4 regions of the Paenibacillus sp. FW507-14B1B genome follow, and region 2 is predicted to be linked to each of the others. Evidence: predicted binding sites of a transcription regulator. Region 2 holds the regulator's gene; each other region holds the start of a gene.
What was found. The regulator LexA, encoded in region 2, represses DNA repair genes until DNA is damaged. The targets are predictions, from matches to a motif close to CGAACATATGTTCG.

Region 1 (5,711 bases), 580 kb from region 2:
TCTTGTTCTGTTTTACTTCCAATAAGTTTCAATTTATCCTCCAAATTTTCCTTTGTGAATTTTGTATGGTTAATTTGTGACAAACTGGACGTTTGACTCAAATAAAATAAACTAAAACATTATTAAATCAAAATCAAAAACTCCTCCTTCTGTTCAACCATATAATTATTAAAATTTATTAAAAATTGTTCTTTGGTTTGTTTCTCAATCTGCCAAAGTATTATTGCTTCTTTTAATTGTTCTACATCTAAAATCGCAGACACCACCGATCTAACAAATTTAGTAAAGACCACTTGACCAGACTTACTATCTAAATTCCCATAAACTCTAGTCTTGACTATCTAATTTGGCCACATATGCAATCTCTCGCATGAAAGAGGTTACAGCATGACCAGACCATCCTCATCCAGCATCGCCCAATAATAAATTGTATTCTTATGAATACTAATATGTCTTGAGTTAGATGATCTCTGATTACGCTAGCTGAGCTCTCCTCAGATCATTAAAGTAAATTTTTCTTCTATATTTAATTCGATATTTTCATAGGCGTTTAAGAATTAAACTTGGTAATAAACTTTAAATCTCTATTAAATCCCAAATCTCGAAGATAGTCTTCCCATTAATTTGTCCTTCTCTAAGCAATTCATCTGCTGTCCTAAATGATTGCGTGTAACTATCCTCCCCTCTTGTTAGATAGTATCCTTCTTTATTTCTACTAATCCAGTACTCCTCATTATGATAGTAAAACGGGAACTCTTCGCCCCACCATACTCTTTGAACGAGTTCAGTATATTCCACTCAAATCCCTCCTTTACTTGCTTCTATCAGGATTACCATTTTTATTATAAGTCCATCTATGTTCGTGCGGTGCCTTAGGGTGACTTTGAGGAGTCTTATGATGTGTATAATCTACATCCCTCGTTGCCCTTCCGTCAGGACCATACCATCTTCTCGTTAACAATTCTCCCGTCTTTAAGTCAACGATATCAACGCTTGAGTTTGGTTTACCAGTCGACCCGGGAGTTGTAGTAACTATAGTATGATTTGAGCTTGGGGTGACATCGTATATATTCCTTTTGTTTGATATTATCGTCTGCTTCGGAACATTACCCTTACCCTTATATTGAACTTGCTGCCGCTCATACTTTTTTGGCGAATATTTGTGTTGTTAGCGATACAGCGTTGAATTAATAGTAAACCGCCAAGCGATAAACGCAAGGCGGTTAGGATGAATCATTTCGAAAAAGTATTTTTAATTGGTGGGGTAGATTCCCGACTAATCAGTTTAATATTGTAGCTATCAAGCAATTCATTAGCATTGGAATATTGAGTACTACTTGTCTCTCCATCACTTTCAAAAAACCTACCATCTTTTTTTATAATTTTGCTCATTCTTTCAATAATTATAGAGTCACGGCTAGCAGGTCCCGGTACGAGGAGTCTAAATTATTTAAAATGACGATAACTCTCTTTTAAGTCTTCACATTACTAGACTAGGCATTTTTAATTTTGTCTTTATATACTTTTAAAATTGTTGTGTTCAAATCACTGATTTCTGATAAATGCCATTCAAATGTCGTTATAATTCTATGAATTTCAAATAACATTTTTTCTACTTCATCACCATCATTCTTATCCACAGAATTAAAATTGTTTAGTAAAATATCTAAATCTCTAGTTAAAGTCCTAAAATCCTCAAGGTTCCCGTACTGTTCATCTAAATCTTCTTTGTTTAAAATATTAATACTTAAATTAAGTTTACCTAGAATGTCCAATATTCCTTCTAACTTTTTATCCATTTAAATCCCTCCACTTTCATTTCCAATCCTTAACTACTCGTCCAAGTGCTTTCTTAGTCTTATCAGGGTTTAAAGTACCATTTAAATTCAAAACGTATTTCACATACCCTGTTTTATCTATTACTTCTAAATGGTCTTTGTGTAATCCGTCAAGATAAACTCCATAGCCTTTTTTTAGATACTGGTTATTAGTTTTCTTTTCTACCCTATAAATTGATTGTCCATCGTATTTAACTTTTGTTTTTGATAGGGAATTACTTATTGATTTTCCAAACTTCATTTTAAAAAAAACATCCATATTTGCTGGGGTTTCAATCAAATAGACAAAAGATATAATCGCATGAGTTACTTTTGGACATTAATATTAATTTTTGTTTTAAAGTATCTACATCTATTATTTTGGGAAGTTCCTCTCCTACATAATATAATTTTCATTTTCCCCGTATTTATCAGATCGGTTAATCTTAATATTGTGTAAATGGTAATCCTTTTCCTTTAACTACAAAACAACTTTCAATAATTCATCAAAGTTCTTAACTTCCTCTAGTCTACTCAAATGAATTTTACTACTTAAATCAGGTCGATAAAAAAGAAACCTTAAACGGCATTTAGCCACTCAAGGTTTCGAAGGTGTTCTACCAAATTCCTCTCTCAAAATCTGGATTATCTATTTCTTTGATATAAACTGAAATCCATAAAACTGTTTGTTTAATCGGGTCTGTTTCAAGGTAAACTCCTTTAGTACTACAATAAATTTCTTCAAAATCATCATATACAAAACTTGGTTCTAGCTTTATAACATCATCAATATGCATTCCAATTCTAATTTTATTAAATAAAGTACCATTATAGTTACTCGCAGCAGTTATTTTGAATAACTTACCATTTAATAAATTAAACCATAAATCTATTGAGTTATCTATTTCATACCTTATTAGATATTTCCCTAATAGTTTCGGCTGTTTACCAAATTGTTCTATCATTGAATAGAACTCATTGATGTGGCTATATAGCTTTATACCTCCCATTCCTTCCCAAGGGATGATAGGTGCTTTTAAATCAATCAAAGATTTTACCTCCCTGTAAAAATAAAGTAGCGTTTTCCTTTCCATCAGTTTTATAAGTGTTCTTAGTTCCATTTACAATCCTAATTGTACCCAGGTGAGACTTGTAATTGATCTCCTATTACTCAAAATGAATATTTATCATTTTGTCCTTCTAATATAAAATTACTATTTTCAGTTGTATCAGAAGCTAGAAGCTCAGTTGTAGGACTCCCAAATCGTGTCCATTTGTCTGCAATGTTTTCTAAAATCTCATTTATTCCTACCTCAGTTTCACCTTCTGAAATTAACATTTTAATTTCTACAACATATACCCCATCTATCTTCCAATATGGTTCTACCTTCTGAATTTCCTTTTTTTAGTACAGGTTCATTAAGAACTTTCTCTAAAACTAAACCTGCTTCAGGTTCACTCTTTGCATTTATATAAAGTCGAATAAACATATCTCATCACCTATATTTTCGACTTTGGTAAAAAAATATCTTGGGGTATGAGTAAGCCGTGAATCATCATACGGTCCATGTCCTATCCCTATTACGGCTATTCTTAGTGTAGTCATCCTGTTCTCCTATTCCTTAGATGGTTCAATTTAGCAGATATATGCTTCGTTCCTGTTGTAATCCTGACAACAGTCTTTGATTTACCTCGCTGGGCTTAGAATATTTAATAATGGTGAAGTAAGAGGCTTTAATGAAGTTTAAAGTGAAATACAAATTACTTTCTGGACTACCTGATAGTTCAGTAACTTCCATTAACTTTGGGAAAACGGTTGCTTCCGGTGGCGTTACTTACAAAAATTATGTTGGGATAAACAATCGTGCACATATTCACTTTATCGTTATACCCCTCATACAATTGATATTAATTTACTTCCTGCATTAAGTGGAGGAAACTATCTCTTCATGAATATTACTAGAGGTTGGTGGGACTCAACAAACCCTTAGGGTTAATTATAGCCTTTACTAGTTGTACTAAGGTGTGTATCAAGCTGATCATTCACTTGATGCACACCTTTTTTTCATGGGAGGGAGACATTAAGGCTTGAAGTCATGCCACTGGAGATACGACACCACCGTCCATGATTCCTGCTTCTTCCCCGCTCTCGGTAATATCATAGCAGGCAAGATACCATTCGCTGTTATATATAGATGCTTAATTATGTATTTATCAATAATTATGACACCACACCACATTAATTTAATTCTATCCCCTCCATCAAACTGTATTTACCACTTGCATATAGAACACATGTTCGGTATATAATAATGAAGAGTAAATGAAGATACGGAAAAGATTCGAGGCAGGGGTCTAGGCTCCATTCACTACGGGGATAGGCAAGCATTCTCTTGTTCGTATCTTGATTCGTATTTCAGCCATAGATCCATTTATCAACCATACAGAGAACAGTTATTTACAGTATTTCAATGGAGGGTTAACCCATGTCGAGACATATTTTTTTAATCGACGGACAGTCTTTTTACGCTTCAGTAGAGAAGGCGGCTCATCCGGAATATCGGGATAAGCCTGTCGCTGTGGGAGACCCCGCAAGGCTTAATGGAATTGTGCTCGCGGCGTGCCCCATCGCAAAATCTCGTGGTGTGACAACAGCATCAAGAGTCGGGGAGGCTCTGGCTAAGTGCCCGGATCTGATTGTCATTCGTCCTAGAATGCAGACCTATATTCAAGTATCCTTATTTATCACACAAATCTTTGAATCCTATACAGATCTCGTAGAGCCGTACAGTGTCGACGAGCAGTTTCTAGATGTCACAGGCTCCATCACTTACTTCGGTTCCCCTTACGAGATGGCGAAGACGATCCAGAACCATGTACTGTTATCCACGGGTGTGTGGACCCGAGTCGGGATCGGTCCCACGAAGATTCTCGCCAAGATGGCCACCGATAACTATGCCAAAAAGATGCCCGAAGGCATCTTTGAACTATCCTTCGACAAACTGGAGTCTACATTATGGAAGCTACCTGTACACCATATGTTCATGGTAGCCTCTGCCATGACTCGCCATTTCACTCGGATGGGCCTGAGCTGCATCGGTGATATTGCCCGCATGGAATTCGGTGAATTTAAACAACGGATGCGCCGGGAAATGGGTAAACAAAGTGATATTCAAGCTGCATACTATTGGCAGACTGCCCGCGGCATTGATCCTAGCCCCGTCGTATCCGGAATACGGCATCAGCTTAAATCCATCAGCCACGGTAAAGCGCTCCGCTGGAGCCTGTATCGCAGACTGCAAGATATTGAAGTTGTTCTACTTGAGCTTGTCGTTGAAGTGTGCCAGCGTACAAGGCGACATAACTATGTGGGGTCTGTAGTTTCGGTCTCTGCCGCAGAGACCGACGGTGAGCGTACAGCTTGGTTCAGCCGGCAGATGACGCTTCCTGAACCAACAGCACTCACCCATGAAGTTGCTGCCGCTGCACGCAAGCTGTTCATCGATCATTGGAGCGGTCTGCCTCTCAGTAACTTAAGCATTTCCTTGTCGCAACTAACAGACGATAGCGTTATTCAGCTCACCCTCTTTGATGACCGCCCCCTTGCATTTCGCAAAGAACGGGTCATTGATGAGATCAAGCATCGGTACGGGAGCAGCGCCATTATGCGCGCGTCTTCTCTGAAGGCAGCGGGCGTAGCACGAGAAAGAGCTGAACAAATTGGAGGGCATTATAAATGAGCAAGCTTGATGGTAACGAACGCTGGAAATCCAAAATGCTGTTAACAGAGCATGTCGAGCAGTATGAACAGCAGCATACGCCTCATGGAAGCAAGATCATTACACCAGAGGAACGCACGATGATTCGTGACTATATCCTGCTGCCGCATATGGA
Region 2 (5,711 bases):
CGTAAGATCGACAAGGATTGGATCCATCATAACCAATTCTTCACTTTTATCCGCTTTACTCTCACTACAAGCTGCCAAGGCAATTGCCATTAAGACCATAACAGAAATCAGAGCGTACTTTTTCTTAATCAAGCTAACACCTACTTTGGAGTCATAAATTTTATCCATTTCTTAATTCAATTAATCCATAATTGTTCCATCATTATACAGCAATCTGGATTATCTTGTATGATCTATCGCTTACAATTGTGTGACGTTTCTCATACATTCATAAAAAAACACAACAAAAAACCGTCTGATCACTTATCCAAGTGAGTCAGACGGCAATTCTTATTATTTTAATTCACCATATAAATTACAAAGAAGATAAAATAGCATGAAGCTCATTCAAATTCTGAATTTCATAAGCCGGTACGATTTCTGGATCTTTCTCACGATCCGTACGATTAATCCATACCGTCGTCAGTCCTGCAGCATTGCCGCCCTTAATGTCAGTGGTCAACTTATCTCCAACCATGACAGCATTTTCAGGCTGGATACCGAGAAGATCCAGTGCATGAGTAAAGATGGATACATCCGGCTTCCCTTTACCAAAGCTCCCTGAAATGACAATATGATCAAAATAAGGAGCCAAATCCGGAACTCCGTCCAGCTTCTCTTGTTGAAGATCAGGACTACCATTCGTTAGAAGGAGAAGCTTTACTTTCCCCTGGAGCTTCTTCAGAACATCAAAGGTCTCCTCATAAACATATGGCCGCTCTCTGCGTTCTTTCCCGAATTTTTCAGCAAGATCCCCTGCTAATTCTTCGTTATCTATCCCTAGAGATTTTAACCCTCTGTTCCAGGATTCTTTGCGGTAAATCGGTGCGAGCTCCTGCAGACGGCGGAATTCCGGCTGATCTCCAGCCGTAAAATTAGCCCACAACCCTTCAAAAGGATTAATACCAATCATTTTGGTAAATGCAAAGGTGTCATATGTTTCATACAAAGATCTAGCTTCACTTCGAACAGCAGCAAGCAGAGCAGAGGCATCGATTCCAGTGCTCTCTGCTGCAGCTTGACAGGTTGCTTCAAATGCTTCCTCTACACTTCTTTCATCCCACAATAATGTATCATCCAAATCAAATAGTACCGCAGATACCGACATCTTCTCCCCATCTCCCTTTACATATCTCTTAGATGAACCAGGTAACTATTACTCATGCTCTACAGGAATATTATTTACTTTAGCGAACTCCTCAAGTCTTTCTCCCATCGCTTTGGTATCATAACGATTAATAAGACGTGAGAATACCCAGTTTCCTCCGCGAGCTTTGTTCTCGATGACTACAGATCCTTGCAAAATCTTAATTTTTGAAATTTCGGATGCTGACAATTTACGTTCACGGTTAAATTTAAATGTAGAAAGCGTGCTACGTCCAACTTTCAAAAATGGTTTCCGCAAAAAAATCATCAATGCGAGAAGTAAGTATAAACTTACGCCAATCCAGTTCAAGACTGTATTACCTGCTTCAGCAGTTACTATGCCAAGTAGTCCATAAAGAACTGCTAATGCAACAAGAACGATAGGCAGCACAAATTTGCGCCCTTTAAATACATCCCCATCACTCGCTCCTGTTGTCGTGGTCCCCAACATGGATTGGCCTTGTTTCTTACGTTGTTTGTTAAGCTGAGACATATTCTTGCTGACTTTTCTTTCCCATGATCGAGACATAGGTCTCCTCCTCTTCGCTTACATCTATAATGAAAAGATTACTCGAGCAGACGCCCGGTCACGACTTAATGTTTAAGTCCAGATCCGTCTTTCTCTTCATCTACCCATTCGATCGAATCCAACTGCTGTCGGAAGTTTCTCCGAATATTATTAAGATAGACTTCACGAAGCTCGGAACGTTCTTTATGTTCCTCCTCCGTCAACCCTTCATTTTTGTGTTTTCTAGCCAGAACATTAATACGTTCTACCAATGCATCGATATCCATTCCTTCGCCCCCAATAAAAAATTCACTTTTAACTTTGACATGTGAAAAAGAGCTTGTCAAGGAAGCCTCTCCTTATCAAGCTCGTACATGCGCGCTCTTCTATTATTATACCATTATCTTTATAGATATTGAATCCAGCATTGTCCTATCAGTAGGTTCACCATAGAGGTAGAGAGAGTACATCTCCGGCTTGAATATCTGGTCCATTCAGCCCATTAATTTCTCGTATAGAGCTTATATATACTCTTGTGTCCATCTCTTTAGGCTTATGGGTTGCTGCAATCCCCCAGAGCGAGTCACCAGGCTGGACGATTACATTCTTCTCAGCTACTGGCTTGTCCAATCCTCCAGCAAATACGGAAATGGCTCCTGTCCATCCTGATACAAATATAAGAATAACTAATGTGAGCTTACCGATACGAGTCTTCATAAAATCTATGGTCCGATCCCAAAATGTAATCTCATTAAGTTCTTCTTGATATTGACCTTCATAAATACTGCGGTATGTAGTAAATCTCATTTATCATCATCTCCCAAACAAGTGTTCTCTTATGTTTTTAATATAACACGAACACTTGTTTGTTTCAATACTTTTGCGAACGGTTGTTCTTAATTATTTTAGAACTTATGTTTGTACGAACGGAAGTTCTATGATATAATTTTCCCAAACGTTACTAAAATGGGGTTGATACGGAATGTCGAAGATATCCAGCCGCCAACAGGCGATTTTGGAGTTTATCCGCAACGAAGTTCGGAGTAAAGGCTATCCGCCTTCCGTACGAGAAATCGGTGAAGCTGTTGGACTTGCTTCCAGTTCAACAGTGCATGGTCATCTTGACCGTTTGGAGAAGAAGGGCTTAATCCGCCGTGACCCTACAAAACCGAGAGCTATTGAGTTGCTTGGTCAAGAAGAATCGGAGAATAGTAATCTATTTACCCACACGATCTCTAGAGTTCCTGTAGTTGGTAAAGTTACTGCCGGGGTTCCGATCACTGCAACAGAGAATATTGAAGACTACTTTCCACTACCACAGCATTTTGTTGGTGACAACAAGGTGTTCATGCTTACTGTTATGGGTGACAGTATGGTCGAAGCTGGGATTCATAATGGAGATTATGTAATCGTCCGTCAACAACAAACCGCCGACAATGGTGATATTGTTGTTGCTATGACTGAGGAAGATGAAGCCACTGTGAAAACTTTTTATAAAGAGAAAGACCATATTCGTCTTCAGCCGGAGAATCCAACTTATGAGCCGTTACGCTTAAACCATGTTACGATTCTCGGCAAAGTTGTAGGTGTCTTTAGAGATATTCATTAAAGAGCTGAATAAGTACTTGAACATGAAAAGCTACCGCATTGTCTTTGTACAAGCGGTAGCTTTTTTCTGCATCTTGTGCTAATAAGAATAGCAGACCCAAGCAACTTGCCTGGGTCTGCTATTCTTATCTACGAAACTTAACGACGATGATGTTTACAGACAACAACTACTTTTTCACCAGGTTTCAGGACAATAACCTTTACTCTTCTACTTCTTCTTCCTATCATAGGATCACCTCCCGTTCATTCATAAATCTATTCTATTCAAACAGTGACTTCATAGTGTAGGTAATGAGGAGCCGATATTAGTCCTTTTTTAGAAGAATGATAGAAACATGATGTGAAAAACGCTCATATTTCTAAGAAAATCGAAAACGACAGCATTGAAAAATATGAAGCCTATACAAACTTTGGGGGTAATATGGGGGCAAAGACCTCAAATTAACCATTCCCCTCATAGTGCCCCCCAAAATAAAAACCCCTGGCGCTTAGAGCGCCAAGGGCTGAAGGTATTAGTACAAAGTCATGTATTGATCGCGTTCCCATTGGTGAACTTGTGTTCTATACATATCCCACTCAATTTCTTTCAACTCATAGAAGTGTGCCAAGGCATGGTCACCCAAAGCATCACAGATCACTTCACTGCGAAGCAGCTCGTTCAGTGCTTCCTTCAGGTTAGCTGGAAGGCTTGGAATACCTTCTTCAATGCGCTCTTCTTCCGTCATCACATAGATGTTACGGTCGATTGGAGCAGGCAATGGAAGCTTGCGCTTAATACCATCAAGACCTGCTTTAAGCATTACAGCCAAAGCCAAGTAAGGATTCGCTGCTGGATCCGGGTTACGAACTTCCACACGAGTACTAAGTCCACGGGAAGCTGGAATACGGATCATCGGGCTACGGTTACTAGCAGACCAAGCCACGTAACAAGGAGCTTCGTATCCTGGAACTAGACGTTTATAGGAGTTCACTGTCGGATTCGTGATAGCAGCATAAGCACGAGCATGCTTAAGCTCACCAGCCATAAAGTGACGTGCTGTTTCACTAAGGCCTGACGGATCACTCTCATCCACAAACATGTTCTCTTTACCGTTAAAGAGAGACATGTTGCAGTGCATACCGGAACCGTTCACCCCAAAGAGTGGTTTAGGCATAAATGTTGCAATCAGACCATGTTGACGTGCAATCGTCTTAACAACGAGTTTGAACGTTTGAATCTGGTCAGCTGCTTTAATAGCACTAGCATATTTAAAGTCAATCTCGTGTTGACCCGGAGCTACTTCGTGGTGGGATGCTTCAATTTCAAATCCCATTTCTTCTAGGGTCAGTACGATATCACGGCGGCAGTTCTCACCCAGATCGGTAGGAGCCAAGTCAAAGTATCCACCTTGGTCATTCAACTCCATTGTAGGGTTGCCTTTTTCATCTGTCTTGAACAAGAAGAATTCTGGTTCTGGTCCTACGTTCATAGAAGTAAAGCCCATTTCCTCTGCTTCTTTCAAGCTTCTCTTCAAAATACCACGCGGGTCCCCTGCAAACGGACTACCATCTGGCATGTAAACATCACAGATCAGTCGAGCTACACGGTCTTGTGATACCCATGGGAAGATAACCCAAGTATCAAGGTCCGGATAAAGATACATATCCGATTCTTCGATCCGTACATAGCCTTCGATAGAAGAGCCATCAAACATCATTTTGTTATCAAGAGCTTTAGGCAGTTGGCTTACTGGAATTTCAACGTTCTTAATCGTTCCTAGCAAATCGGTGAACTGCAAGCGGATAAACCTAACGTTTTCTTCTTTGGCAATGCGCAGAATGTCGTCTTTCGAGTAACTCATTCTATCCTCTCCCTTACAAGATCTGTATATGTTTATTTATTAAAAAACCGGGACAACTCCCCTTGTATTAAAGACACTTGCCCCGGTCTTTTAGCCGTAATTAATTCCTGTTTCAACAGGCGACGGAGCTGAGTCTCCGACATCTCCCTGCGTCTAGTTTCGGTATCAGGGGTAATTACTGTTGCCTCTTCTGATTCCTTCGTTACCGGGTTCATCACCTGCTTGATTCCTGCGATATTGACACCCTTCTCGATTAGAGCTTTAATCTCTAGAAGTCGTTCAACATCATTAAAGGAGAATAGGCGTTGATTGCCTGAGGTACGAGCAGGTACGATCAAACTGTGCTGCTCGTAATAACGAATTTGTCTAGCAGACAAATCAGTGAGCTTCATGACAATCCCAATCGGAAACAGAGCCATATTTCTCCGAATCTCATCACCCATTAATCATCAACCTTCCAAGTGATCTTTTCTGTTCCATTGTATATTTCCTACTACGATATGTCAACCATATGTCAGGAAACCTTACAACAAATTTCGGTCTTTCATCGTTTGCAGTGCCATGAGCAC
Region 3 (5,711 bases), on a different contig from region 2:
ATGTGGCCGTCCTTCTTCACCCGGTAATCCCAGCGACAAGGCTTCATGCAGCGTCCACGATTGGCGCTATTCCCAAACAGCATGGAACTAATCAAGCAGTTCGCCCCGTGTACCGTACACATGTCACCATGAACAAAATATTCAAACTCCATTCCCGTCTTCGATTGCAATAATTCAGCAGTATGCAGATCCATCTCACGCGAAGCTACAACACGCGTAACGCCCATTTCCTTCAAAGCCTCAATCATTTCAAGGTTATGAACATTCATCATGACAGAAGAATGCACAGGAATGTTCGTTAGATTCAAATTCTGAATAAGTGGAAATACCGCTAAATCTTGAGCAATAATCGCATCGGGACAAGCTTCATTCAAGAAATTGAAGTAACGCTTGGCTTCCTCCAGGTCCTCTTCGTTCAACAGATTATTCACCGTAACATATGCGCGCTTACCACGATCATGCGCCATCTTGATTGCTTCACGAACTTCCTCATAACTCAGGTTGTATCCTTTACGCATCATTCGCATATTTAGGGATGGTCCCCCAAAATAAACGGCATCACAATTCATATCAATTACAGATTTAAAAATTTCAAATGTACCGGCAGGAGCCAACAGTTCTACTTCTTTTCCATTAAAATATCTGGCCACAGTCGTTCCTCCTTAACCCCTCAATAAATATCTTTAAATTTTAAGTATCCTCATTATAACACCGAATAAATTGATTGTGACACAATTCACAAATTGTTAAATGTAAAGCGATTTCAGTACCTTTAATACGCTCTAAACCGTCTTAAAACCAGCGTTTCTATGACGAAAATCACAAGGTTTTGCTCTTACTATATTTTAATTTATTGCTACATGTGAAAAGCTCCTCCGACCGCAGAAGGTTATTATCCCACCTTTCTACTGGACGAGGAGCTTTTATGTTTTTATAACACTCTTGTTGCTGCATTTTTTAATCCTAAGTATTGCCCTAAACGATATTGTTCATTCCATAAATATTGAACACCTTGTGCATGTGCAATATCATTTTTTCGCAACCCTTGTTTCAAGGTTAAATGTCTTGCATTAACATATTCGAATCCCAAATATTTATAATGGAGCAAGCATACTTCCGTAGTCGGTGGACTAACAATATTCCCTACCGGAGAAGCACTATGTCTACCTGGAGCAAAATTCATCTCCTCAATCTCATTCGGATTAAATATTTGAGGTTTATCGTATAGGTGAGTCCGGACACCTTCTCTTATCGTTTCGTGCAAGAGGTCCGTGCTATTCGGGAAAAAATCTGAAACCATTTCATACCCGGCCGGGATAACTAATGTCTTACCTTCCGATTGGCATTTTTCCAAGTAGCTTCTTAGATCTGGGTGATATAAATGTTCATCTAAGTCACATACAATAATCCAATCTGCCTTTCCTTTGCTTCGTTTCCAGAATTGATTGAACAGATCCATTGCTGACATTACGAGAGAATCACCGTCTACTACAAAGCTATCGATATTAACTTTTGGATGTGCCTTCAAGATAGATAAGGAGCGATCTGTTGATCCATTATCATAGATAAAGTATTGATCTACAATGTTGTCATAGTAGTTAAAGAAAAAAGGGAGCATTTTTTCCTCATTCCAACAAATGGCGTACACATGTATCTTCATATCGTATCCCCTTTGTTTTATCCCATTAAGATAATATCGCAAATCTTATCCACATCCTCCAAATCTAAACTAGCATAAAGAGGCAGCGTAAGGACTCTCTTAGCAATGTACTGTGCTACTGGTGTCTTATTCACATCAAATTTTTCGGTATAGCAAGTAAATGTATTCGTTAGGGGATAAAAATATTTCCTTGCATATATATTATTCTGCTTTAATCTGTTAAATATTTCATTTCTAGTACATCCAAAGGCTGTTTCATCAAATATAACTGGGAAATATGAATAGTTTGATTGCACTTCATCTTTACTACTCATTATTTTAATCCCTTTGATATTAGAGAGATTTTTGCGATATCTTTCTACAACTCTTTTTCGTTTGGAGATTACTTCTGAGAGATGTCGTAGATTACAAATCCCCATAGCTGCTTGAAACTCATTCATTTTGGCATTTGAACCAACTCCCCCAACCAACTCCTCAGAGACAATGCCAAAATTTTTTAGACTATAAAGCGTTTTTCCTAGATCTTTATCTGAGAAGGCTATCGCTCCACCCTCTAGCGTATGAAATACTTTCGTAGCATGGAAGCTAAACATGGAAGCATCTCCAAATCTTCCAATACTTTCGCCATTAACTTTTTCACCAAAAGCATGTGCTGCATCATAAATAACTTTTAAATCATACTTCTTCGCGATTCGATCGATCTCATTCACATTGCAGATGTTCCCAAATACATGAACAGGTAAAATCGCTGAGGTTTTATCTGTTATTAACTTTTCAATTTTGGATACATCTATTGTATAGTCTGCAAGATTAATATCACAGAATACCGGTGTTAATCCATTCCTAACGATCGCATGAGTTGTTGATGCAAATGTAAACGGAGTTGTAATAACTTCCCCTGTTAAATTCATCGCCTGTAATACAAGTTCTAATGCCAAATGTCCATTCGTAAATAAAGATAGATTATCTACTTCTAAATATTTGATAAGATCTTGCTCCAACTGATTGTGGTACTTCCCCATATTCGTTAGCCAAGCCGTTTCCCACATCGGTTTGATTTCATTAATATATTCTTCAAAAGGAGGTAAGAAGGATCGAGTGACAAATATCGGATCATCTTTCACTTTCCATTCTCCTCTTTAAGCTGCTGTTCTAAATCAAGCAGCCTTCTACTTCTTTTTCTCAACTCTTTAAAAGGAATCCCCGCATTTATCGTCCATGCATTAGAGTCCTTATTAATTAAACTAAGAGCTCCAAATGAGCTTCCTTCTTGTATGGTGACTCCAGGTAATACGATGCTTCCACAGCCGATAATCGAATGCTTACGAATAACTACCTTTTCATTGGTTACATGTTTATATTTATCCGGAACCATAGGGTTCGTCATCGTTTCACCAGAATAATCGTCGCTAACCGAATAGATGGAAACCCTTGAAGAAAGGTTTACAAAATCATCAATGTAAATGCCCTTATCTCCTCCATACAAGGCGGTATAGGCAGCAACATGTACATGACTTCCTACCGTAATCTTCCCACTCAGAAGACAAAAATCATCAATACGCACATGATTACCAATATGAATATGCCCTGGACTATAGATACTTGCTTTGCGGCTGATCCACACATCAATCCCGTATCCGGCTAATCCAAGATCAGCTAGTTCAGCTTGCGTGTAAAAGCTATTTATAGCCTTCACCCCCATCAATTATTAACGTGGCAAAAGCATTGTGTTCCGAGGTCTAACTTAACTATATGTTCAGGAATTCCAATTTGTGATTCTAATTGTGGGTATCATGAGTACAGAATTTAACCCAAAAAAAAGAAGGCGAACTTAAAAAGTTCGCCTTCTTACACAATATAATATTAACCGATAGAGCCTTCCATCTCGAACTTGATTATTTTCGTCTATTTTAGGTGTATATAATAGAAGAGAAATTTCGATAACTCGTAGGTTTGTCCGCATTTCCGTATAAATAATTATCGTAACTTATTCTCTTGAAACGGACAAAAAACGGACAATTAAATGATTAAAGTGCTGGCCTTTCTGCTCTTATTATATCGATAAACGGAACCTTTATAACGTCCCCCATACGATCACGGATATGAACAGATTGTGTGCTCGGATCCATTTTTGCAACTACGCCATTCACAATTTCCTCGCATCTCCAAATTGAAATAACCAATTGCTCACTGCTCTCCTTCGCTATCATCAACTTTTCCGCTAATTCCTGTAACTCAAATTCATCTCTTGTTGGTCTGGACACTTTAGTCTTTTTTGGTGGTTTAGGCACGGCATTCATGTAAATCCCTCCTAAGATGTAATATATCCCCTTTATCATAGAACGAACATATGTTCTTAGAAAGTATTTTTTCACATATATGAAAACAATTTACATTAAGCAAAACACTAATAGCTCGCTGGACGATCCCAACGAGCTTATAAACACTTCTCATTTCTTTGAGTATTCCTTCAACAGTTTCGCTAACTCAGACATATACTTGGTTAGCTGTACACTGATTTCAGCTCGCATCACATCTCGGGTCATGCCAAACTTATCCTCATAACCTCGACAGTTATAACGATAATAAATTATAAAATCAGAATGTTCTTCGTTTAAAATCTTAATATTCCGCTGTTTAAATTCACGTCTTATTTTGTACGTGTCCTGCTTTATCTGCTCGAGAATCTTCTGGCTTGCAAGGATATAAAGTCGTTTCATAATATTGGTGGAGTATGTAGCATCATCGATGCTTTTCTGAACCATCTTTTCCATATGAGGCAGCAGGATATAATCGCGGATCATTGTGCGTTCTTCGGGTGTGATGATTTTACTCTTCTCAAGATGCATTGATTTCACCTACAGGTTTCGATGCCAATATATTCCCTTCATCAAATACACGGAGTTCACCAGACTTCAGACAGTTCGCTTTCACTCGTCCTTGTCTTACTCCTAACACCTCAATGCGCCGTTGTGTAATATTACCCTTACGATCCTCATAAATGATCTCAACAATCCGCCCTATGTATTTCTTCATCATGATCGCCTCCATTATAGGAACGTTTGTTCTTATTATATGCAGTATAGGTTCGTAAAGCAATCATAAAAAGAGGATTTATTGTAAGTTTGCAGAATAATCGACATAAGGAAAATTTGGGAGGCACTACTTATGTGGAAAGATGAAATACTTGTGGCAATCGATTCAAGACAATCAATAACCATCCAATTGTCAGATGGAGAAGTCTTACAAGGTGTACCGGAGAGTTGTTCCGATCGCGTGAAGCTGAGGAATGATGAAGGCGTAGTATTTGTACCTATAGAAGATATAGAGCATGTGAGCAGATTCAATAAATTTTATCATTAAACAAAAAAACGACCCTGCCAGCATAACCGGTAGGGTCTCAACAATACTTTATTTAATTATCAAGAACCTCGTTTTCAGATTCCGTTTGTTTAGATAGCTCATTTATATTTTCAGAAGTCTCTTTAATCTTCTTAATTTCTTTCGGATCGATAGATAGGTATTTAGGAAACTCTTCTTTGATTTCTCTCGGAGATCCTAAAGCAGGATGTATCTCTGCGCCTTCATAAACTAAGCGAGCTAGTGTTTGAATTGAATACTGCAGTTTAGCAATATACTCAGGATCAGCATTAATTGTGCCATCCGATAATAATTCTGTTGTTTGTATTTTTACATATTCTTTAACACTAGCTTCAGTAGCAGCTAAGACTTGTTCTTGAACATCTGCAGCTGTGTTTAAACTTCTAATTTGAGTTTTTAGCAATTCTGTTTCGTAGTATTTATGTCTTACATTCATTACAGCATCCATTACTTTTCCAATCCAATTTACTGCTGTAGTTCCAACTACAATGTTTAACCAGAGAGATCCGGATTCAAAGGATTGTAATTGAACTTTACCTTTTATATCATCATTTACAACCAGGATTTCTAAAGCCTTATTCAAGTCTTCGAAAAAATTAGATATTTTCGGTAAATCGGTATAGTCTGGTAATTTTACATCTATTGATTCCTCTGTTCTTTCACTTGGGAG
Region 4 (5,711 bases), 810 kb from region 2:
TCTTCAAGCAGTTTAAAAACAGCTGTACATTTATCAAGCGCTGTTACGCCTTTCTTCATTCTCTTCTCAAAAGCAAACAGCGGGCCAGTAATCGCCGCACGGCAATTCTCTATGTGATGGAGTCCTTTGCTGTGACGAGTCCCCTCAGCACCATCTTCCAGAGACAGGCTAGGTATGCCTTTCCAAGGTCGACCATCGGTCCAACGCGAACCTTGAATACCAGAAGCCAGTACATGGTTCTCTAATACATCCATATCCTCTCTGGTTAGTGATCCATCTAGAGGGAGCAGAAAGTCTGTTTTGACACATCGGAAAACATCATCGTAACGCCAGCGCCGCTGGACGACATCAAGAGCCGAACGGATAAACTCTACAAGCGGATGATGAAGTTCACTTCGCTTTTGATCAAGGAAATAAGGCACATCGTATTCGCGAAACAGTGGCCCGATTAAAGATTCATAATCGCCTAGATTACGGGCAAACACTGCCATCTCACGGTATCTTGCTCCTTCTTCCCTGGATAATCGGATCATCTCACGAACTGCACCCTCCACTTCAGCACGACGGTTCGCAGCAGCATAAATCGCTAAGCCCGTATCACCCTCATTCTCTTCATGAGAGCGAAAGCGTACTTTCCGGTCATAACCACGTTCTAAATGCGCAAGTACGGAACAATTCTTAAACCGCGGTAGTGTATCTTCCTGAAGCAGCGTGTATGAAGATTCTATGTCCAATTCATCTGCAATTCCTTGTAGCTTTACATATGTCGTAGCGGTTGGATGAAATAAATTTAATTCATGCGGCATTGCACCACTTGAATAAGGTTTATCCAATGTCAAAGCAGCGGTTACCGACGAAGCGTGCTGAATCAGTTCCCTAAGCACTGCGTATTCCTGTGGGGTAAAGCCATGGAAACCATCGATCCATATATCAGCATTGCTGATATATGATGAACGACTAATCCCTTCAGCAAGCGTAATAAGTGTATCTTCCTCATCCATATAAAGTGGGGATAGCTCGCGTTCAAAATCTCGGTATAACATTACTACATCCTCAAGCTTTCGCTTAAGCATAGGAGAGCTTCCTGCGACAGAGGTCAAATAAGTAAGTTGGTCCTCAATACAGGCAGAATCAATACAATATCTTTTCATTTCAGTGTATAAATCACTTAGCTTACCTACAAAACCTAACTGTTCCCCTGACGCACCAAACAATTTAAGTTCCTCTTTACGATGCTGAATGATCTTGTATAACATCATTCGCTTGCCTTCTTCACTAATTGCAATCTTGGCAGCACCGCCCGTTTCCTGCATTACCCGGTAAGCCAATCGACGAAAGCTTAGTACTTGGGCACGAAGACTCCCCTTGATTTTCCCAGAAGTGACTAGCATATTCTCCGCTTGAAATGAGGCTTGCTCTGGTACGATCAGAATAATCGGCTTACCTTGAGGATCCTCCTCCAGTCGTCTTGTAATCTCTTCACATATAGCGGTGCTCTTCCCGCTTCCAGAACGCCCGATAACAAAATGCAACGACATGTCATACCTCCTTAATACTCAAGCCTATTGTTCGATACATAAACCCTGTTCTATATATAAAAAAATCATGTCTAACAATCGTATTCTCTCAGATAATCTTTGACTCTTAAGCTGAAATCCCTATACTTTCAACCTATAAGATGATGTCTATTAGTATAGCATATCTGAGAATAGAAGGAACATACGTTTGGATTGCATTACCATTAGAAACACAAATAAGAAACTTATTTATAAACCATTATAAATCGTCCCTATCAGGCCCTTAGTCAACCCCTTCATTCACATCAACACATCAAAAAAGACTGCTCAATTAAGCAATTATACTTCGCTTAATCAAGCAGTCTTTTCAATCTTTATTGCAACTGTTACTCTATATTGTCTTTTTGCTACGAACCTCGAATACTGCAAACTTCAAATAATGACCTTCATCTACACCCAAGATCTGAGGGTGATCCTTGCCAGCTGCACGCCATTCGATTAGACGTAACACTTTACCGGCATCCTGCGCCGCTTCTTTAATCGTCTCCAGGAATAGATCAGGACGCATGTGATATGAACAGCTCGCAGTGACAAGATAACCACCTTCATTAACTAACTTCATACCATGAAGATTGATGTCTTTATAACCGCGGCAAGCTCCCTTGACCGCACCTTTACTCTTGGCAAAAGCAGGAGGATCTAGAATAACGACGTCCCATGTGCGCCCGCCTCCAGCTGTTAACGGCTTGGAGGTATCCACCTTATGGTCCCCTTTTGCGCGTTCCTCCCGCTCTTCTACACCTTTCACCTGTGTCCGAAGATATTGAAAAGCGTCATCCACAACGAATTCGACACGATCCTGAAATCCGTTCAGCTCCACATTTTCTCTTGCACTTTCGATCGCATGCGCTGATATATCCAAGCAAGTCACTTTTTTAGCACCGTACTTACATGCATGAAGTGTAAAGCTTCCTGTGTGTGAAAAGCATTCAAGAACCGTTGCTCCATCCCAGTAAGGAAACGTAACTTCTTTTCCACTCTTGTTAACAGGAACCGTACGAACTTCTCCGCTGATTTCAACCTCCTGCTTCACAATTCCACTTCGGCCTCCCCAGCCCTTCATAAGCGGCTCAATAGAGGCTCTGTTCTCACGCTGGTCAAAGAAATAACCCGTTTTCTGACCTTCTTCAATATCAACTTTGATCTTTAATCCATTCTCTGTCACAGTAACGTGCCTTGGACACTCCCCGTACAATGTTCCCTTGCGTTGTTCGAGACCTTCCAGTTCCCTCACGGATACATCGCTGCGCTCATAAATCCCTACAGGACTCATTACTTCTACGAGAGCTTCTACAATGTAATCTCGGCAACAGTCCATACCAAGTGTCAGAATCTGAACTACAAGCACATCAGCAAACCGATCTACAATCAGACCTGGAAGAAAGTCTGCCTCTCCATATACAAGACGATATGCATTCTCTTCACTAATAAAGCGCTCGCGGTGAGATAAACATTCCTTGAATCTAGCCACAAAAAATTCCCGATCCAACTTCTCAAGAGGTTGGTACGAGACAATTCTTACTGTAATTTGGGATTTCGGATTATAGTAACCCGTTGCCAGAAAACGTCCCTGATGATTCATCACTTGAACCAATTCACCAGGTTGTGGATTCCCTTCAACGGATGCGATTTCACTCTTAAAAACCCATGGATGACTCTGTTCTAATCTTTTCTTGCGATTGCGATCTAAAATGACCGATGCCATTCTTAACTTCACTCCCTGATTTCTCTCCCTATGGACAATCATTGGTATGCGCGTCCCATTGGGGTCATATGAATAAACTAACAATTATTAAAGGAGAATCTCATGCTTTCTTCACTCTGGTTTCCGGTCACTTATGGCCTCGTCGTGTTCTTGCTGGGTATGAAGATTATGGAGGTATCTCTTCAACGCTTTGCTGGCCAGCAACTGCAGCAATGGCTGCACAGAGCAACGTCCACCCCTCTAAAAGGAATGATCACAAGCACAGGTCTCACTGCTCTATTACAGAGTAGCACGGCTGTCACGGTGCTAACGATCGGTTTCGCCAATGCTGGTCTCCTGAACTACGCAGGAACATTAGGTATCATTTTAGGCACCAATATCGGTACAACCCTGACAACCGAGCTGATCAGTCTACAGATCGGACAAGTAGCCATGCCACTGCTAATTCTTTCGCTTATGGTCTGGACTGGGGTAGTCATCCTTAATGACAGACTTCCATCCGGGCTAATTAAACTACGGGTTAAACTAGAACGGACCCAATTCATATGCCTAGCCCTTGCTGGATTCTCTCTTATCTTGCTTGGTATTCGCATCATGCAATCCATCGGTGCTCCACTGCAACAACTCGGCATGTTCCAATGGTTTATCCAGCATGCCTCGCAGAGCATAGTTTGGGGGATTATAGCTGGAACGGTACTCTCTGCTCTGATGCATAGCAGTATCGCTGTGATCGCGATGACTATGGGGCTTGCCGCTAGCGGTGTGTTGCCTCCTACACTAGGTGTAGCCATTGTGATCGGCTCAAATGTCGGCACATGTGCGACCGCCCTTATAGCCGCCATAGGCAGTACGCAAGCAGGACGGTTTGTAGCCTGGGCTCATTTAGGGCTAAACATCGGCGGTGCACTTCTTTTCGCCCCGTTTATTTCTGTCCTAGCGACCGTCTCTGGCCTCATTGCAACAGATCCAGGAAGCCAAATTGCCCATTCACAGACCATCTTCAACATCATCTGTTCCTTGCTTGCACTACCTTTGTGTTATCTTCCTTTCTGGCATAAAGCATCGAAAACTTAAGTTAGATATTAATATTCAAAAGCTCAAGTGCTTTACGTAGAATGATATCGTTGTTGTCGTACCCGGACTGACGTTGTTTTTGCCAAGCTGTATGAGGCTCATACCATTCAACATCGTTAATCTCTTCAACCTGTGCCTTCAAGGTGCCTTCTTCAGCTTCCACTAAATAATAATGTACTTCTTTGTCAACCACTCCATATTCGGGATGATTGTATTTATAAGCGATAATATCTACTGGGGAAATAATCTTACCCACAATTCCCGTCTCTTCCCAAATTTCTCGAAGTGCTGTCTGCTCAATCGTTTCACCAGCCTCCATCTTACCTTTAGCAAGTGAAGTTTTCCCATAACGATCTTGAATCAATTGAATTTGAAGCACTCCGTCCTTTTGACGATAAACAACTCCGCCCGCGGATATTTCTTTTCGATTCATTTTTGCATCCTCCTTCATGTGCAACAAGGATTTCACCTCCGGTAATGGAAATGAAATCCTTGTCAATTCTGGCAGCGGTAATCTGTTAGCTTATTGGGCAGCAGCCGTTAATCCGTTCTCCATGACACTAACCAATTCGCCTTCACATTCATTCACTCCGGCTTTGGTTACCTTCACGCGGCATAATTGACCTTCAAGCTCAGGACCACCATCAAATACAAGCTGTAAGTAGTTTCCACTGTACCCTTGCATTTTCCCGCCACTTGGAGATCCCTTGTATTCCCGTTCAGGAATCACATCTACCACTTGACCTACGAATTGTTCTGCGTAAGCAAGCTGAAGCTGTTCTGACAAGTCGATAAGTTGGTGAACACGTTCATTCTTCACTTCTTCATCCACCTGATCTTCCATCCGTGCAGCCGGCGTACCGGTTCGTTTGGAATAAGGGAACACATGCATTTCAGAGAAACCAATTTCCTTCATCAGTTCATAGCCATTCTGGAACATTTCATCAGTTTCGCCAGGGAAGCCAACAATTACGTCCGTTGTGATGGCCAGATCCGGCATAGCTTGACGAATCAGCTTCATCTTGTGGAGAAACTCTTCGGTTGTATATTTACGTCTCATCCGCTTTAATACCGTATCATCACCCGCTTGCAGCGGAATGTGCAGATGACGGCACATTTTGGACGATTTATTGAGAACTTCTAGCATCTTATCGTCAATCTGGCTTGCTTCAATCGAACTGATACGAATTCGTTCGAGTCCTTCCACCTTATCTAAATCCCATAAGAGGTCAGACAAACGATAGTTCTCAAGATCATCACCGTATCCACCTGTATGAATACCCGTTAATACGATTTCTTTATAGCCAGCATTAACGAGCTGCTTCGCTTGCTGAATAATGCTCTTCGGATCACGG

Region 1: a site for LexA is predicted at 4,106-4,119, ahead of AC3WJJ_RS06410 (DNA polymerase IV). Genes of this name have one in related genera too.
Region 3: a site for LexA is predicted at 4,004-4,017, ahead of AC3WJJ_RS12615 (YolD-like family protein). Genes of this name have one in related genera too.
Region 4: a site for LexA is predicted at 1,715-1,728, ahead of addB (helicase-exonuclease AddAB subunit AddB). Genes of this name have one in related genera too.

What each region holds. Positions count from the first base shown of each region.
Region 1 covers NZ_JBYSWS010000001.1:1,321,559-1,327,269, forward strand. The annotation lists gene AC3WJJ_RS06375 (hypothetical protein) at 1-32, opposite strand, end outside; gene AC3WJJ_RS06380 (hypothetical protein) at 123-263, opposite strand; gene AC3WJJ_RS06385 (hypothetical protein) at 577-798, opposite strand; gene AC3WJJ_RS06390 (hypothetical protein) at 1,494-1,799, opposite strand; gene AC3WJJ_RS06395 (hypothetical protein) at 1,816-2,118, opposite strand; gene AC3WJJ_RS06400 (hypothetical protein) at 2,435-2,866, opposite strand; gene AC3WJJ_RS06405 (hypothetical protein) at 2,989-3,156, opposite strand; gene AC3WJJ_RS06410 (DNA polymerase IV) at 4,304-5,557, shown strand; gene AC3WJJ_RS06415 (YhjD family protein) at 5,554-5,711, shown strand, end outside.
Region 2 covers NZ_JBYSWS010000001.1:741,720-747,430, forward strand. The annotation lists gene AC3WJJ_RS03270 (FixH family protein) at 1-168, opposite strand, end outside; gene AC3WJJ_RS03275 (HAD family hydrolase) at 356-1,147, opposite strand; gene AC3WJJ_RS03280 (hypothetical protein) at 1,196-1,714, opposite strand; gene AC3WJJ_RS03285 (DUF896 domain-containing protein) at 1,780-1,980, opposite strand; gene AC3WJJ_RS03290 (LysM peptidoglycan-binding domain-containing protein) at 2,138-2,500, opposite strand; gene lexA (transcriptional repressor LexA) at 2,676-3,302, shown strand; gene glnA (type I glutamate--ammonia ligase) at 3,814-5,142, opposite strand; gene AC3WJJ_RS03305 (MerR family transcriptional regulator) at 5,175-5,585, opposite strand; gene AC3WJJ_RS03310 (methionine gamma-lyase family protein) at 5,667-5,711, opposite strand, start outside.
Region 3 covers NZ_JBYSWS010000002.1:944,157-949,867, forward strand. The annotation lists gene AC3WJJ_RS12595 (peptidase U32 family protein) at 1-650, opposite strand, end outside; gene AC3WJJ_RS12600 (glycosyltransferase family 2 protein) at 932-1,660, opposite strand; gene AC3WJJ_RS12605 (DegT/DnrJ/EryC1/StrS family aminotransferase) at 1,678-2,784, opposite strand; gene AC3WJJ_RS12610 (acyltransferase) at 2,781-3,356, opposite strand; gene AC3WJJ_RS12615 (YolD-like family protein) at 3,688-3,960, opposite strand; gene AC3WJJ_RS12620 (YhjD family protein) at 4,111-4,509, opposite strand; gene AC3WJJ_RS12625 (hypothetical protein) at 4,499-4,696, opposite strand; gene AC3WJJ_RS12630 (hypothetical protein) at 4,829-5,023, shown strand; gene AC3WJJ_RS12635 (hypothetical protein) at 5,076-5,711, opposite strand, start outside.
Region 4 covers NZ_JBYSWS010000001.1:1,553,917-1,559,627, forward strand. The annotation lists gene addB (helicase-exonuclease AddAB subunit AddB) at 1-1,538, opposite strand, end outside; gene AC3WJJ_RS07470 (class I SAM-dependent rRNA methyltransferase) at 1,909-3,282, opposite strand; gene AC3WJJ_RS07475 (Na/Pi cotransporter family protein) at 3,385-4,356, shown strand; gene AC3WJJ_RS07480 (NUDIX hydrolase) at 4,358-4,789, opposite strand; gene mtaB (tRNA (N(6)-L-threonylcarbamoyladenosine(37)-C(2))-methylthiotransferase MtaB) at 4,880-5,711, opposite strand, start outside.